Regions from separate parts of the Neobacillus oceani genome, predicted to be linked through region 3. Evidence: a T-box and tRNA genes for the amino acid it is inferred to sense, from the RefSeq annotation. Region 3 holds a T-box; the other regions hold tRNA genes.
The links. A T-box is a leader RNA that pairs with one kind of tRNA and senses whether it is charged. The one in region 3 lies ahead of ileS (isoleucine--tRNA ligase), so its partner is inferred to be a tRNA-Ile.
Positions count from the first base shown of each region.

Region 1: it encodes a tRNA-Ile, which carries the amino acid that the T-box ahead of ileS (isoleucine--tRNA ligase) is inferred to sense. The anticodon was not compared.
Region 2: it encodes a tRNA-Ile, which carries the amino acid that the T-box ahead of ileS (isoleucine--tRNA ligase) is inferred to sense. The anticodon was not compared.

Region 1 is NZ_CP143543.1:8,805-13,037, forward strand. It holds gene gyrA (DNA gyrase subunit A) at 1-417, shown strand, start outside; rRNA gene V1499_RS00040 (16S ribosomal RNA) at 757-2,308, shown strand; tRNA gene V1499_RS00045 (tRNA-Ile) at 2,414-2,490, shown strand; tRNA gene V1499_RS00050 (tRNA-Ala) at 2,508-2,583, shown strand; rRNA gene V1499_RS00055 (23S ribosomal RNA) at 2,707-4,233, shown strand, end outside.
Region 2 is NZ_CP143543.1:41,894-46,126, reverse strand. It holds rRNA gene V1499_RS00220 (23S ribosomal RNA) at 1-1,762, opposite strand, end outside; tRNA gene V1499_RS00215 (tRNA-Ala) at 1,886-1,961, opposite strand; tRNA gene V1499_RS00210 (tRNA-Ile) at 1,979-2,055, opposite strand; rRNA gene V1499_RS00205 (16S ribosomal RNA) at 2,161-3,712, opposite strand; gene V1499_RS00200 (pro-sigmaK processing inhibitor BofA family protein) at 4,057-4,233, opposite strand, start outside.
Region 3 is NZ_CP143543.1:3,825,479-3,829,711, reverse strand. It holds gene ileS (isoleucine--tRNA ligase) at 1-2,486, opposite strand, end outside; T-box leader at 2,547-2,784, opposite strand; gene V1499_RS19420 (YjcZ family sporulation protein) at 3,084-3,215, opposite strand; gene V1499_RS19415 (GNAT family N-acetyltransferase) at 3,412-3,867, shown strand; gene V1499_RS19410 (hypothetical protein) at 4,137-4,233, shown strand, end outside.

The DNA.
Region 1 (4,233 bases), 760 kb from region 3:
TATGGAAAGCGGACTGCCGCAGCCGAATACCGTATCCAGGGCCGTGGAGGAAAAGGTATTAAGACAGCAAACGTAACTGAACGGAACGGTGAACTCGTTTCAATGAAAACTGTTACGGGTGAGGAAGACCTTATGCTCATTACAACTAGCGGGGTGCTTATCCGTATCCCGGTTGACAGCATATCGAAGGTAGGAAGGAACACAATCGGTGTCAAGCTGATCAACATTAAAGATAATGAAAGTGTGGCAACGGTTGCGAAAGTAGAAAGGGAAGAAGAAAAGCCCGAAGACGAATCCGGTGCAGCAGTTGAAGCTACGCATACAGATGAAGATATTGTCGTAACTGAGGTTGTCGAATTGGATGAGCCTGCAGGAAGCCTGGACCAAGATCCAGAAGAAGAGAGCGGCGAAGAATAAGCGTCAAATGCTAAATTAAAGCGGGAAGCCGGATTATGGCTTCCCGTTTTTCAATAACTTTTTAAAGGAATTATCAGAAATAACTTTCTGTTTTAAAAGGTATTGCCTGTTTGCCGGGTTGCTGATATAATCACAAAGGTCGGCTTGAGTTATTAACACTGAGAAGTTAAATATTTAATAAAAAGTATTGACGTTAACCAGCTGATATGATATATTATTAAAGTCGCTGTTGGGCGACAATTGCTCTTTGAAAACTAAACAAACAAGCGTCAACAAACAATAATATAGTGATCTTCGGATCACTAGCCAACGTAACTTTATGAGCTAAACTCATACTCTTTTTTGGAGAGTTTGATCCTGGCTCAGGACGAACGCTGGCGGCGTGCCTAATACATGCAAGTCGAGCGGAAGTTTCAAAAGCTTGCTTTTGGAACTTTAGCGGCGGACGGGTGAGTAACACGTGGGCAACCTGCCTGTAAGACTGGGATAACTTCGGGAAACCGGAGCTAATACCGGATAATCCTTTCTAACACATGTTGGAAAGCTGAAAGACGGTTTCGGCTGTCACTTACAGATGGGCCCGCGGCGCATTAGCTAGTTGGTGGGGTAATGGCCCACCAAGGCGACGATGCGTAGCCGACCTGAGAGGGTGATCGGCCACACTGGGACTGAGACACGGCCCAGACTCCTACGGGAGGCAGCAGTAGGGAATCTTCCGCAATGGACGAAAGTCTGACGGAGCAACGCCGCGTGAGCGAAGAAGGCCTTCGGGTCGTAAAGCTCTGTTGTCAGGGAAGAACAAGTACCGGAGTAACTGCCGGTACCTTGACGGTACCTGACCAGAAAGCCACGGCTAACTACGTGCCAGCAGCCGCGGTAATACGTAGGTGGCAAGCGTTGTCCGGAATTATTGGGCGTAAAGCGCGCGCAGGCGGCCTCTTAAGTCTGATGTGAAAGCCCACGGCTCAACCGTGGAGGGTCATTGGAAACTGGGGGGCTTGAGTGCAGAAGAGGAGAGCGGAATTCCACGTGTAGCGGTGAAATGCGTAGAGATGTGGAGGAACACCAGTGGCGAAGGCGGCTCTCTGGTCTGTAACTGACGCTGAGGCGCGAAAGCGTGGGGAGCGAACAGGATTAGATACCCTGGTAGTCCACGCCGTAAACGATGAGTGCTAAGTGTTAGAGGGTTTCCGCCCTTTAGTGCTGCAGCAAACGCATTAAGCACTCCGCCTGGGGAGTACGGCCGCAAGGCTGAAACTCAAAGGAATTGACGGGGGCCCGCACAAGCGGTGGAGCATGTGGTTTAATTCGAAGCAACGCGAAGAACCTTACCAGGTCTTGACATCCTCTGACACTCCTGGAGACAGGACGTTCCCCTTCGGGGGACAGAGTGACAGGTGGTGCATGGTTGTCGTCAGCTCGTGTCGTGAGATGTTGGGTTAAGTCCCGCAACGAGCGCAACCCTTGATCTTAGTTGCCAGCATTCAGTTGGGCACTCTAAGGTGACTGCCGGTGACAAACCGGAGGAAGGTGGGGATGACGTCAAATCATCATGCCCCTTATGACCTGGGCTACACACGTGCTACAATGGATGGTACAAAGGGCAGCGAAGCCGCGAGGTGGAGCCAATCCCATAAAACCATTCTCAGTTCGGATTGCAGGCTGCAACTCGCCTGCATGAAGCCGGAATCGCTAGTAATCGCGGATCAGCATGCCGCGGTGAATACGTTCCCGGGCCTTGTACACACCGCCCGTCACACCACGGGAGTTTGTAACACCCGAAGTCGGTGGGGTAACCGCAAGGAGCCAGCCGCCTAAGGTGGGACAGATGACTGGGGTGAAGTCGTAACAAGGTAGCCGTATCGGAAGGTGCGGCTGGATCACCTCCTTTCTAAGGATATTGCCTTCGGGCAATCGGAATGCGGACCTCTTGGTCCGTAAGTTGACTGCTTGTTTGTTTAGTTTTGAGGGAGCAATCCTTCTTGAATAATGATGTGGGCCTATAGCTCAGCTGGTTAGAGCGCACGCCTGATAAGCGTGAGGTCGATGGTTCGAGTCCATTTAGGCCCACCATTCATGTTCTATAATATGGGGCCTTAGCTCAGCTGGGAGAGCGCCTGCTTTGCACGCAGGAGGTCAGCGGTTCGATCCCGCTAGGCTCCACCAATCGTCTTTATGACGAACTTCGTTCCTTGAAAACTGGATAATGTTAAGAAGAAGTAACCAAGAAGAACCGAGTGATCGCCATTTTAGTTTTCTCTCTGGTAAACAGAGTGGAATGACCTTTTAGGTTAAGTTAGAAAGGGCGCACGGTGGATGCCTTGGCACTAGGAGCCGATGAAGGACGGGACTAACACCGATATGCTCCGGGGAGCTGTAAGTGAGCTTTGATCCGGAGATTTCCGAATGGGGAAACCCGCCATCCGTAATGGGGTGGCATCTTTACCTGAATCCATAGGGTATTGAAGGCAGACCCGGGGAACTGAAACATCTAAGTACCCGGAGGAAGAGAAAGCAAACGCGATTCCCCAAGTAGCGGCGAGCGAAACGGGACATAGCCCAAACCGGAAGGCTTGCCTTCCGGGGTTGTAGGACACTCTACATGGAGTTACAAAGGAACGGGGTAGGCGAAGAGGCCTGGAAAGGCCTGCCGGAGAAGGTAAAAGCCCTGTAGCTGAAACTTCGTTCCCTCCTGAGTGGATCCTGAGTACGGCCGGACACGTGAAATCCGGTCGGAATCCGGGAGGACCATCTCCCAAGGCTAAATACTCCCTAGTGACCGATAGTGAACCAGTACCGTGAGGGAAAGGTGAAAAGCACCCCGGAAGGGGAGTGAAAGAGATCCTGAAACCGTGTGCCTACAAGTAGTCAGAGCCCGTTCATGGGTGATGGCGTGCCTTTTGTAGAATGAACCGGCGAGTTACGGTCCCATGCAAGGTTAAGCCGAAGAGGCGGAGCCGCAGCGAAAGCGAGTCTGAATAGGGCGAATGAGTATGTGGCCGTAGACCCGAAACCAGGTGATCTACCCATGTCCAGGTTGAAGTCCAGGTAACACTGGATGGAGGACCGAACCCACGTACGTTGAAAAGTGCGGGGATGAGGTGTGGGTAGCGGTGAAATTCCAATCGAACCTGGAGATAGCTGGTTCTCTCCGAAATAGCTTTAGGGCTAGCCTCACGTTGTAAGAGTCTTGGAGGTAGAGCACTGTTTGGACTAGGGGCCCCCATCGGGTTACCGAATTCAGACAAACTCCGAATGCCAAAGACTTATCCGTGGGAGTCAGACTGCGAGTGATAAGATCCGTAGTCAAGAGGGAAACAGCCCAGACCACCAGCTAAGGTCCCAAAGTATACGTTAAGTGGAAAAGGATGTGGAGTTGCTTAGACAACCAGGATGTTGGCTTAGAAGCAGCCACCATTTAAAGAGTGCGTAATAGCTCACTGGTCGAGTGACTCTGCGCCGAAAATGTACCGGGGCTAAACGTATCACCGAAGCTGTGGATTGACATCTTCGATGTCAGTGGTAGGAGAGCGTTCCAAGGGCGTTGAAGCAGGACCGGAAGGACCTGTGGAGCGCTTGGAAGTGAGAATGCCGGTATGAGTAGCGAAAGATGGGTGAGAATCCCATCCACCGAATGCCTAAGGTTTCCTGAGGAAGGCTCGTCCGCTCAGGGTTAGTCGGGACCTAAGCCGAGGCCGAAAGGCGTAGGCGATGGACAACAGGTTGATATTCCTGTACCACCTCTTCATCGTTTGAGCAATGGGGGGACGCAGGAGGATAGGGTAAGCGCACTGTCGGATATGTGCGTCTAAGCAG
Region 2 (4,233 bases), 790 kb from region 3:
GAGCACCCCTTCTCCCGAAGTTACGGGGTCATTTTGCCGAGTTCCTTAACGAGAGTTCTCTCGCTCACCTTAGGATTCTCTCCTCGCCTACCTGTGTCGGTTTGCGGTACGGGCACCTTCCATCTCGCTAGAGGCTTTTCTTGGCAGTGTGGAATCAGGAACTTCGGTACTAAATTTCCCTCGCTGTCACAGCTCAGCCGTCACGGAAAGCGGATTTGCCTGCTTTCCAGCCTAACTGCTTAGACGCACATATCCGACAGTGCGCTTACCCTATCCTCCTGCGTCCCCCCATTGCTCAAACGATGAAGAGGTGGTACAGGAATATCAACCTGTTGTCCATCGCCTACGCCTTTCGGCCTCGGCTTAGGTCCCGACTAACCCTGAGCGGACGAGCCTTCCTCAGGAAACCTTAGGCATTCGGTGGATGGGATTCTCACCCATCTTTCGCTACTCATACCGGCATTCTCACTTCCAAACGCTCCACAGGTCCTTCCGGTCCTGCTTCAACGCCCTTGGAACGCTCTCCTACCACTGACATCGAAGATGTCAATCCACAGCTTCGGTGATACGTTTAGCCCCGGTACATTTTCGGCGCAGAGTCACTCGACCAGTGAGCTATTACGCACTCTTTAAATGGTGGCTGCTTCTAAGCCAACATCCTGGTTGTCTAAGCAACTCCACATCCTTTTCCACTTAACGTATACTTTGGGACCTTAGCTGGTGGTCTGGGCTGTTTCCCTCTTGACTACGGATCTTATCACTCGCAGTCTGACTCCCACGGATAAGTCTTTGGCATTCGGAGTTTGTCTGAATTCGGTAACCCGATGGGGGCCCCTAGTCCAAACAGTGCTCTACCTCCAAGACTCTTACAACGTGAGGCTAGCCCTAAAGCTATTTCGGAGAGAACCAGCTATCTCCAGGTTCGATTGGAATTTCACCGCTACCCACACCTCATCCCCGCACTTTTCAACGTACGTGGGTTCGGTCCTCCATCCAGTGTTACCTGGACTTCAACCTGGACATGGGTAGATCACCTGGTTTCGGGTCTACGGCCACATACTCATTCGCCCTATTCAGACTCGCTTTCGCTGCGGCTCCGCCTCTTCGGCTTAACCTTGCATGGGACCGTAACTCGCCGGTTCATTCTACAAAAGGCACGCCATCACCCATGAACGGGCTCTGACTACTTGTAGGCACACGGTTTCAGGATCTCTTTCACTCCCCTTCCGGGGTGCTTTTCACCTTTCCCTCACGGTACTGGTTCACTATCGGTCACTAGGGAGTATTTAGCCTTGGGAGATGGTCCTCCCGGATTCCGACCGGATTTCACGTGTCCGGCCGTACTCAGGATCCACTCAGGAGGGAACGAAGTTTCAGCTACAGGGCTTTTACCTTCTCCGGCAGGCCTTTCCAGGCCTCTTCGCCTACCCCGTTCCTTTGTAACTCCATGTAGAGTGTCCTACAACCCCGGAAGGCAAGCCTTCCGGTTTGGGCTATGTCCCGTTTCGCTCGCCGCTACTTGGGGAATCGCGTTTGCTTTCTCTTCCTCCGGGTACTTAGATGTTTCAGTTCCCCGGGTCTGCCTTCAATACCCTATGGATTCAGGTAAAGATGCCACCCCATTACGGATGGCGGGTTTCCCCATTCGGAAATCTCCGGATCAAAGCTCACTTACAGCTCCCCGGAGCATATCGGTGTTAGTCCCGTCCTTCATCGGCTCCTAGTGCCAAGGCATCCACCGTGCGCCCTTTCTAACTTAACCTAAAAGGTCATTCCACTCTGTTTACCAGAGAGAAAACTAAAATGGCGATCACTCGGTTCTTCTTGGTTACTTCTTCTTAACATTATCCAGTTTTCAAGGAACGAAGTTCGTCATAAAGACGATTGGTGGAGCCTAGCGGGATCGAACCGCTGACCTCCTGCGTGCAAAGCAGGCGCTCTCCCAGCTGAGCTAAGGCCCCATATTATAGAACATGAATGGTGGGCCTAAATGGACTCGAACCATCGACCTCACGCTTATCAGGCGTGCGCTCTAACCAGCTGAGCTATAGGCCCACATCATTATTCAAGAAGGATTGCTCCCTCAAAACTAAACAAACAAGCGGTCAACTTACGGACCAAGAGGTCCGCATTCCGATTGCCCGAAGGCAATATCCTTAGAAAGGAGGTGATCCAGCCGCACCTTCCGATACGGCTACCTTGTTACGACTTCACCCCAGTCATCTGTCCCACCTTAGGCGGCTGGCTCCTTGCGGTTACCCCACCGACTTCGGGTGTTACAAACTCCCGTGGTGTGACGGGCGGTGTGTACAAGGCCCGGGAACGTATTCACCGCGGCATGCTGATCCGCGATTACTAGCGATTCCGGCTTCATGCAGGCGAGTTGCAGCCTGCAATCCGAACTGAGAATGGTTTTATGGGATTGGCTCCACCTCGCGGCTTCGCTGCCCTTTGTACCATCCATTGTAGCACGTGTGTAGCCCAGGTCATAAGGGGCATGATGATTTGACGTCATCCCCACCTTCCTCCGGTTTGTCACCGGCAGTCACCTTAGAGTGCCCAACTGAATGCTGGCAACTAAGATCAAGGGTTGCGCTCGTTGCGGGACTTAACCCAACATCTCACGACACGAGCTGACGACAACCATGCACCACCTGTCACTCTGTCCCCCGAAGGGGAACGTCCTGTCTCCAGGAGTGTCAGAGGATGTCAAGACCTGGTAAGGTTCTTCGCGTTGCTTCGAATTAAACCACATGCTCCACCGCTTGTGCGGGCCCCCGTCAATTCCTTTGAGTTTCAGCCTTGCGGCCGTACTCCCCAGGCGGAGTGCTTAATGCGTTTGCTGCAGCACTAAAGGGCGGAAACCCTCTAACACTTAGCACTCATCGTTTACGGCGTGGACTACCAGGGTATCTAATCCTGTTCGCTCCCCACGCTTTCGCGCCTCAGCGTCAGTTACAGACCAGAGAGCCGCCTTCGCCACTGGTGTTCCTCCACATCTCTACGCATTTCACCGCTACACGTGGAATTCCGCTCTCCTCTTCTGCACTCAAGCCCCCCAGTTTCCAATGACCCTCCACGGTTGAGCCGTGGGCTTTCACATCAGACTTAAGAGGCCGCCTGCGCGCGCTTTACGCCCAATAATTCCGGACAACGCTTGCCACCTACGTATTACCGCGGCTGCTGGCACGTAGTTAGCCGTGGCTTTCTGGTCAGGTACCGTCAAGGTACCGGCAGTTACTCCGGTACTTGTTCTTCCCTGACAACAGAGCTTTACGACCCGAAGGCCTTCTTCGCTCACGCGGCGTTGCTCCGTCAGACTTTCGTCCATTGCGGAAGATTCCCTACTGCTGCCTCCCGTAGGAGTCTGGGCCGTGTCTCAGTCCCAGTGTGGCCGATCACCCTCTCAGGTCGGCTACGCATCGTCGCCTTGGTGGGCCATTACCCCACCAACTAGCTAATGCGCCGCGGGCCCATCTGTAAGTGACAGCCGAAACCGTCTTTCAGCTTCCCAACATGAGTTGGAAAGGATTATCCGGTATTAGCTCCGGTTTCCCGAAGTTATCCCAGTCTTACAGGCAGGTTGCCCACGTGTTACTCACCCGTCCGCCGCTAAAGTTCCAAAAGCAAGCTTTCGAAACTTCCGCTCGACTTGCATGTATTAGGCACGCCGCCAGCGTTCGTCCTGAGCCAGGATCAAACTCTCCAAAAAAGAGTATGAGTTTAGCTCATAAAGTTACGTTGGCTAGTGATCCGAAAATCACTATATTATTGTTTGTTGACGCTTGTTTGTTTAGTTTTCAAAGAGCAATTTCATACACATCGCCCAAAAGCGACTATATTAGTATAACATTTCGCATCAAGAAAAGTCAACAACTTTTTTTTGATTCCGCCGTTTTGTTCAGCGGCGACTTTTACTATATTACAGGGCTTCGATAATTTGGTCAACCCTTTTTTTGTTTTTTATCCCCGGAAAATAAATCCAATTAAATCCATCAAAAACACAAAAAGAAATCCGCCTTTTACTATGGATTTCTTTTTTATAAAGCTTTTGCATTAGCCAATTACAATTATATCAACCGCAACAAGGGCTGCCAAGCCCGGAATTCCAAGAAAACCTGCAATGGATGTTGTAAACAGGTTGATTGGAATGTGAATACCAAACTGGTTTCCAGCTGTATTCAAAAAGAACAAAAGAAGAGCACCAATCACAAGCTTTATCGCAGTCTGCCC
Region 3 (4,233 bases):
GCACGTTCTCCATCCTTACGCCACACAATGAGCTGCTGCAAAGGCTGCTTAACCTTCAGATTGCGGGCATTGCGGATGCTGCGGCCAAGCTCGACAATTTTCAAAACAGCCTGCATATCTTCCTCCAGCTCCGGAGCAAACATTGAAAGATTGGCCTTTGGATATTCCTGAAGGTGGACACTTTCCTGGTGCAGCTTCAAATGGATATCTTCCGCAACATACGGGACAAATGGAGCTAGCAGGCGGCTGAGTGTACTCAGTGTTTCAAAAAGTGTTGAATAGGCACCAACCTTATCCTCCGAAAGTCCGCTCGCCCAAAATCTCGTTCGCGACCGCCGTACGTACCAATTGCTCAGTTCGTCAACAAAAGCAGCAATCTCCCGGGCAGCTTGGGTGAATTGGAACCGGTCCATATGAGTATTAACTTCCCTGACTGTCCGATTCAGCCTTGAAAGCACCCATTGATCCAATATTGTCCGCCTGCCTGTACGGTCCGGATTATAGGAGAAGCCGTCGATTTTCGCATACAGGGCAAAGAATTTATACGTATTGTCCAGTGTATCAACGAGTTTGGATTTGGCATCCTGGACAATCTTTTTAGAAAATCGCTTCGGATTCCACGGCGAGCTATCAACTAGGAACGCCCAGCGGAGGGCATCCGCTCCGTACTCCTTCATAAGGTCATCAGGGTCGAGCGCATTCCCTTTGCTCTTGGACATTTTCTGGCCGTGTTCATCAAGGACATGGCCAAGCGACAACACGTTTTTATAAGACGCTTTTCCTGTATAAAGAGTCGAAACCGCCAAGAGGCTATAGAAGAATCCTCTTGTCTGGTCGATTCCCTCGATAACAACATCCGCCGGGAACTGAGAATGAAATTTCTCCTTGTTTTCAAACGGATAATGGTACTGGGCAAACGGCATCGAACCGCTATCAAACCACACATCGATGACTTCAGGAGTCCTGGACATGGCCCCGCTGCATGTAGGGCATATGCATTGGACATCGTCAATATACGGCTTGTGAAGCTCGATTTCGTCCGGCACATCAGTTGCCGAGAGTTTTTGGAGGGCGGCGATACTGCCGGGCGCTTCCTCATGCCCGCAAGTTGAACACACCCAAACATTTAATGGCGTTCCCCAATACCGGTTCCGGCTGATGTTCCAGTCAACAAGGTTTTCAAGGAAGTTCCCGAACCGGCCCTCTTTAATGTGGTCAGGATACCAATTGACTCCGGCATTGTTGGAGAGCATTTTTTCCTTCAACGCAGACATCTTGATAAACCAGCTGTCGGTCGCATAGTAAAGCAGAGGAGAGTCGCAGCGCCAGCAGTGTGGATAGCTATGTTCGTATTTCTCTTTATGAAAAAGGGTTCCCCGTTCGGCGAGCATTTTGATGATCTCGACATCGCAATCCTTAACAAATTTACCCGCGAGGTCCGTCACATCAGCCGTATAGCAGCCGCGCGCATCAACCACATTGATAAAGGAAAAACCATTTTGCTGAACAGTTTTATAGTCATCCTCGCCGTAAGCCGGGGCAATATGGACAATCCCGGTCCCGCTGTCCTCAGTCACATAATCCGCCATTACAACCTCGTGGCCTTTCTCGACATCGGCATAATTGAAGGGTGGAACATAACAGGTCCCTTCAAATTCCCGGCCATTATGCTCACTCAGCAGCTCGTAACCCCCTAGTACCTTTTCAGCAAGCGATTTTGCGACAACATAGACCCTATCATCCTTTTGTGCCCGGACATACGCCAATTCAGGATTCATGGCCAGAGCCACATTTGCTGGTAGCGTCCATGGCGTAGTCGTCCAGCCAAGGAAAAATTCATTATCTCGATCTTGCAGCTTGAATTTCACCGTCGCCGATAAATCCTTTACATCCTTATATCCCTGCGCAACCTCGTGCGAGCTTAACGAAGTCTGGCAGCTCGGGCAGTAGGGGGAAACACGGTGGCCTTTATACAATAGGCCGTCGTTATGGACTTTGCTCAGGATGTTCCAAACACTTTCGATATACTCGTTGCTCAACGTTAAATATGGATGGTCCATATCGACCCAGTAGCCCAATTCCTCTGTAAAAGAACGCCACTTTTTCTCGTACGTGAACACGCTCTCCTTGCATTTTTTTATAAAATCCTCAACCCCATACTTTTCGATTTCCTGCTTGCCGGAGATGCCAAGCTGCTTTTCGACCCCAAGCTCGACGGGAAGCCCGTGTGTATCCCAACCAGCCTTTCGTTCAACGAGAAATCCCTGCATCGTCTTGTAGCGGGCGACCACGTCCTTAATTGTCCGTCCAAAGGCGTGGCCAACGTGCGGAAGTCCATTGGCTGTCGGAGGCCCTTCGTAAAAGACGAACGGTGTATCGCTTTGCCTCAGCCGAACCGATTCCTTGAAGGTATCCTTTTCCGTCCAATAGTTTCGGATCCGTTCCTCACGCCCAACAACAGATTCCTGCTTTTCATTAGAGTTCATCGATATCGCTCCTTTTTTTAAAAAAATTATTCTAAAAGCACACAAAAAACCCCATCCCAAGCAAGGGACGGGGTTAACCGCGATACCACCCTAATTCTATTGATCCGATCAATAGCACTTAGCAACGTACAATCATACGCGTTCCTTGTAACGGCGGACTCCCGTCCAGGCTTACTGCATGTTCAGCCTGGCTTCTCAGAGAGGATATTCACGCATCACTCAAACGCCGGCTTGCACCAAAGTGCCGGCTCTCTGTGGATCAAGACGAAACGCTACTTTTTCTCATCAACGAATTTGTATGCTTTTATTGGAATTAATTGTAACAACTTGAGGTTGAACCGTCAAGATATTAATTTAAACGGCAACGATTAATTGTATTTTATGTTAAAATTAGGAAAATGTGATTTCCAAAGGGGATATGAATGTTTCGGGAAGCCTTTTTTGGGGAGTTAGATAGTGGTTTTCGTAAAAAAACGCCGAGATTGCGTAGGTCTCAGCGCAAAGAAAGTAGAATAGTGAGGTTGGTGAAAACGCTTTTGATACGGTTTAAGGATTATGGATGGATGTACGGCTAGGGTGCTTGATTTTGGAAACAGATTAGTACCAAATTGTGGCGCCGATGATAATTAATAAAATGAAAAGAACAACGATTAGCGCGAAACCACCATAACCGTAACCGCAGCCGCCGTAACCATAACCTCCATAACCAAAACCTCCATAACCGAACATGAACAACACCACCTTTGAACGAAGATAGGATACTTTATGTCACGTCTCCGGGATAGGTATAGGCATGAGCGGAGCATTCGAATTTTAAAAACATAAACCCCTCTTGCAAAGATAGCTCGTTAATCGGGACGGTTGATGGGCATTGCTGCGTTGTTGCATTTGATTTATAAAAATCTACCGTTGGGAGAGAAACCGTGTGAATAGAACTATAGAAATTAGGCCGGCAACGGCACAAGATGTTGGCGGACTTTATGAATTAATGAAGCAGTACATTGTTGATTTTTATAAGCAGCCGGATCCAGGTGAGGAAAGGTTAAAGGGCTTAATCACTCATTTACTTGAGGCGCCTGTGAGTGGGCTTCAGTTTGTAGCAGAGGAAAATGGGGAGTTAATCGGCTTCGCCACTTTGTATTTTACCTTCAGCTCCCTAAAGGTAAAAAGACAGGCAATCCTGAATGATTTGTTTGTTGTTTCAAAAGCAAGAGGCAAAAAGGTTGGAGAAAAGCTATTTCAAGCTAGTTTGGAGTACATCCGGGAAAACGGCTTCGCGTCCATGACGTGGGAAACCGCAAAAGACAACCTGGTAGCCCAATCGCTGTACGAAAAAATGGGCGGGAAGCTATCGGAGTGGCTTGTTTACGAAATTAACTAAGGGAAAAAAGTGGAGGGGCCGAAATTCAAAATGGCAAAAAAACTGATCTATTATTTCTTTATACTAATCTTTTTTGTAACTTACTTTAATGTTTTCAGTTTCTTTTATAGGCGTATTGGAATGTTGTTGGATTCATCTTTTCTACACGTATTGGTGATGGGGCAGATTTTTGTATCGATCGTTATCCTTGTCCCTGCCTCGGTTGCCACGACAAGAAAGGTTTTTGAAATTATTAAAAGCACTTAATTCTCAAACTCCGGGAGGCATTAATGAGAAAAGCAGGATTTCTAATTCTTTTGTCTGTTCCACTTTTCGCGCTCTTGTTCTTTTGGTTTGGCGATTCGCTTAGATATCACGGTGAAATCA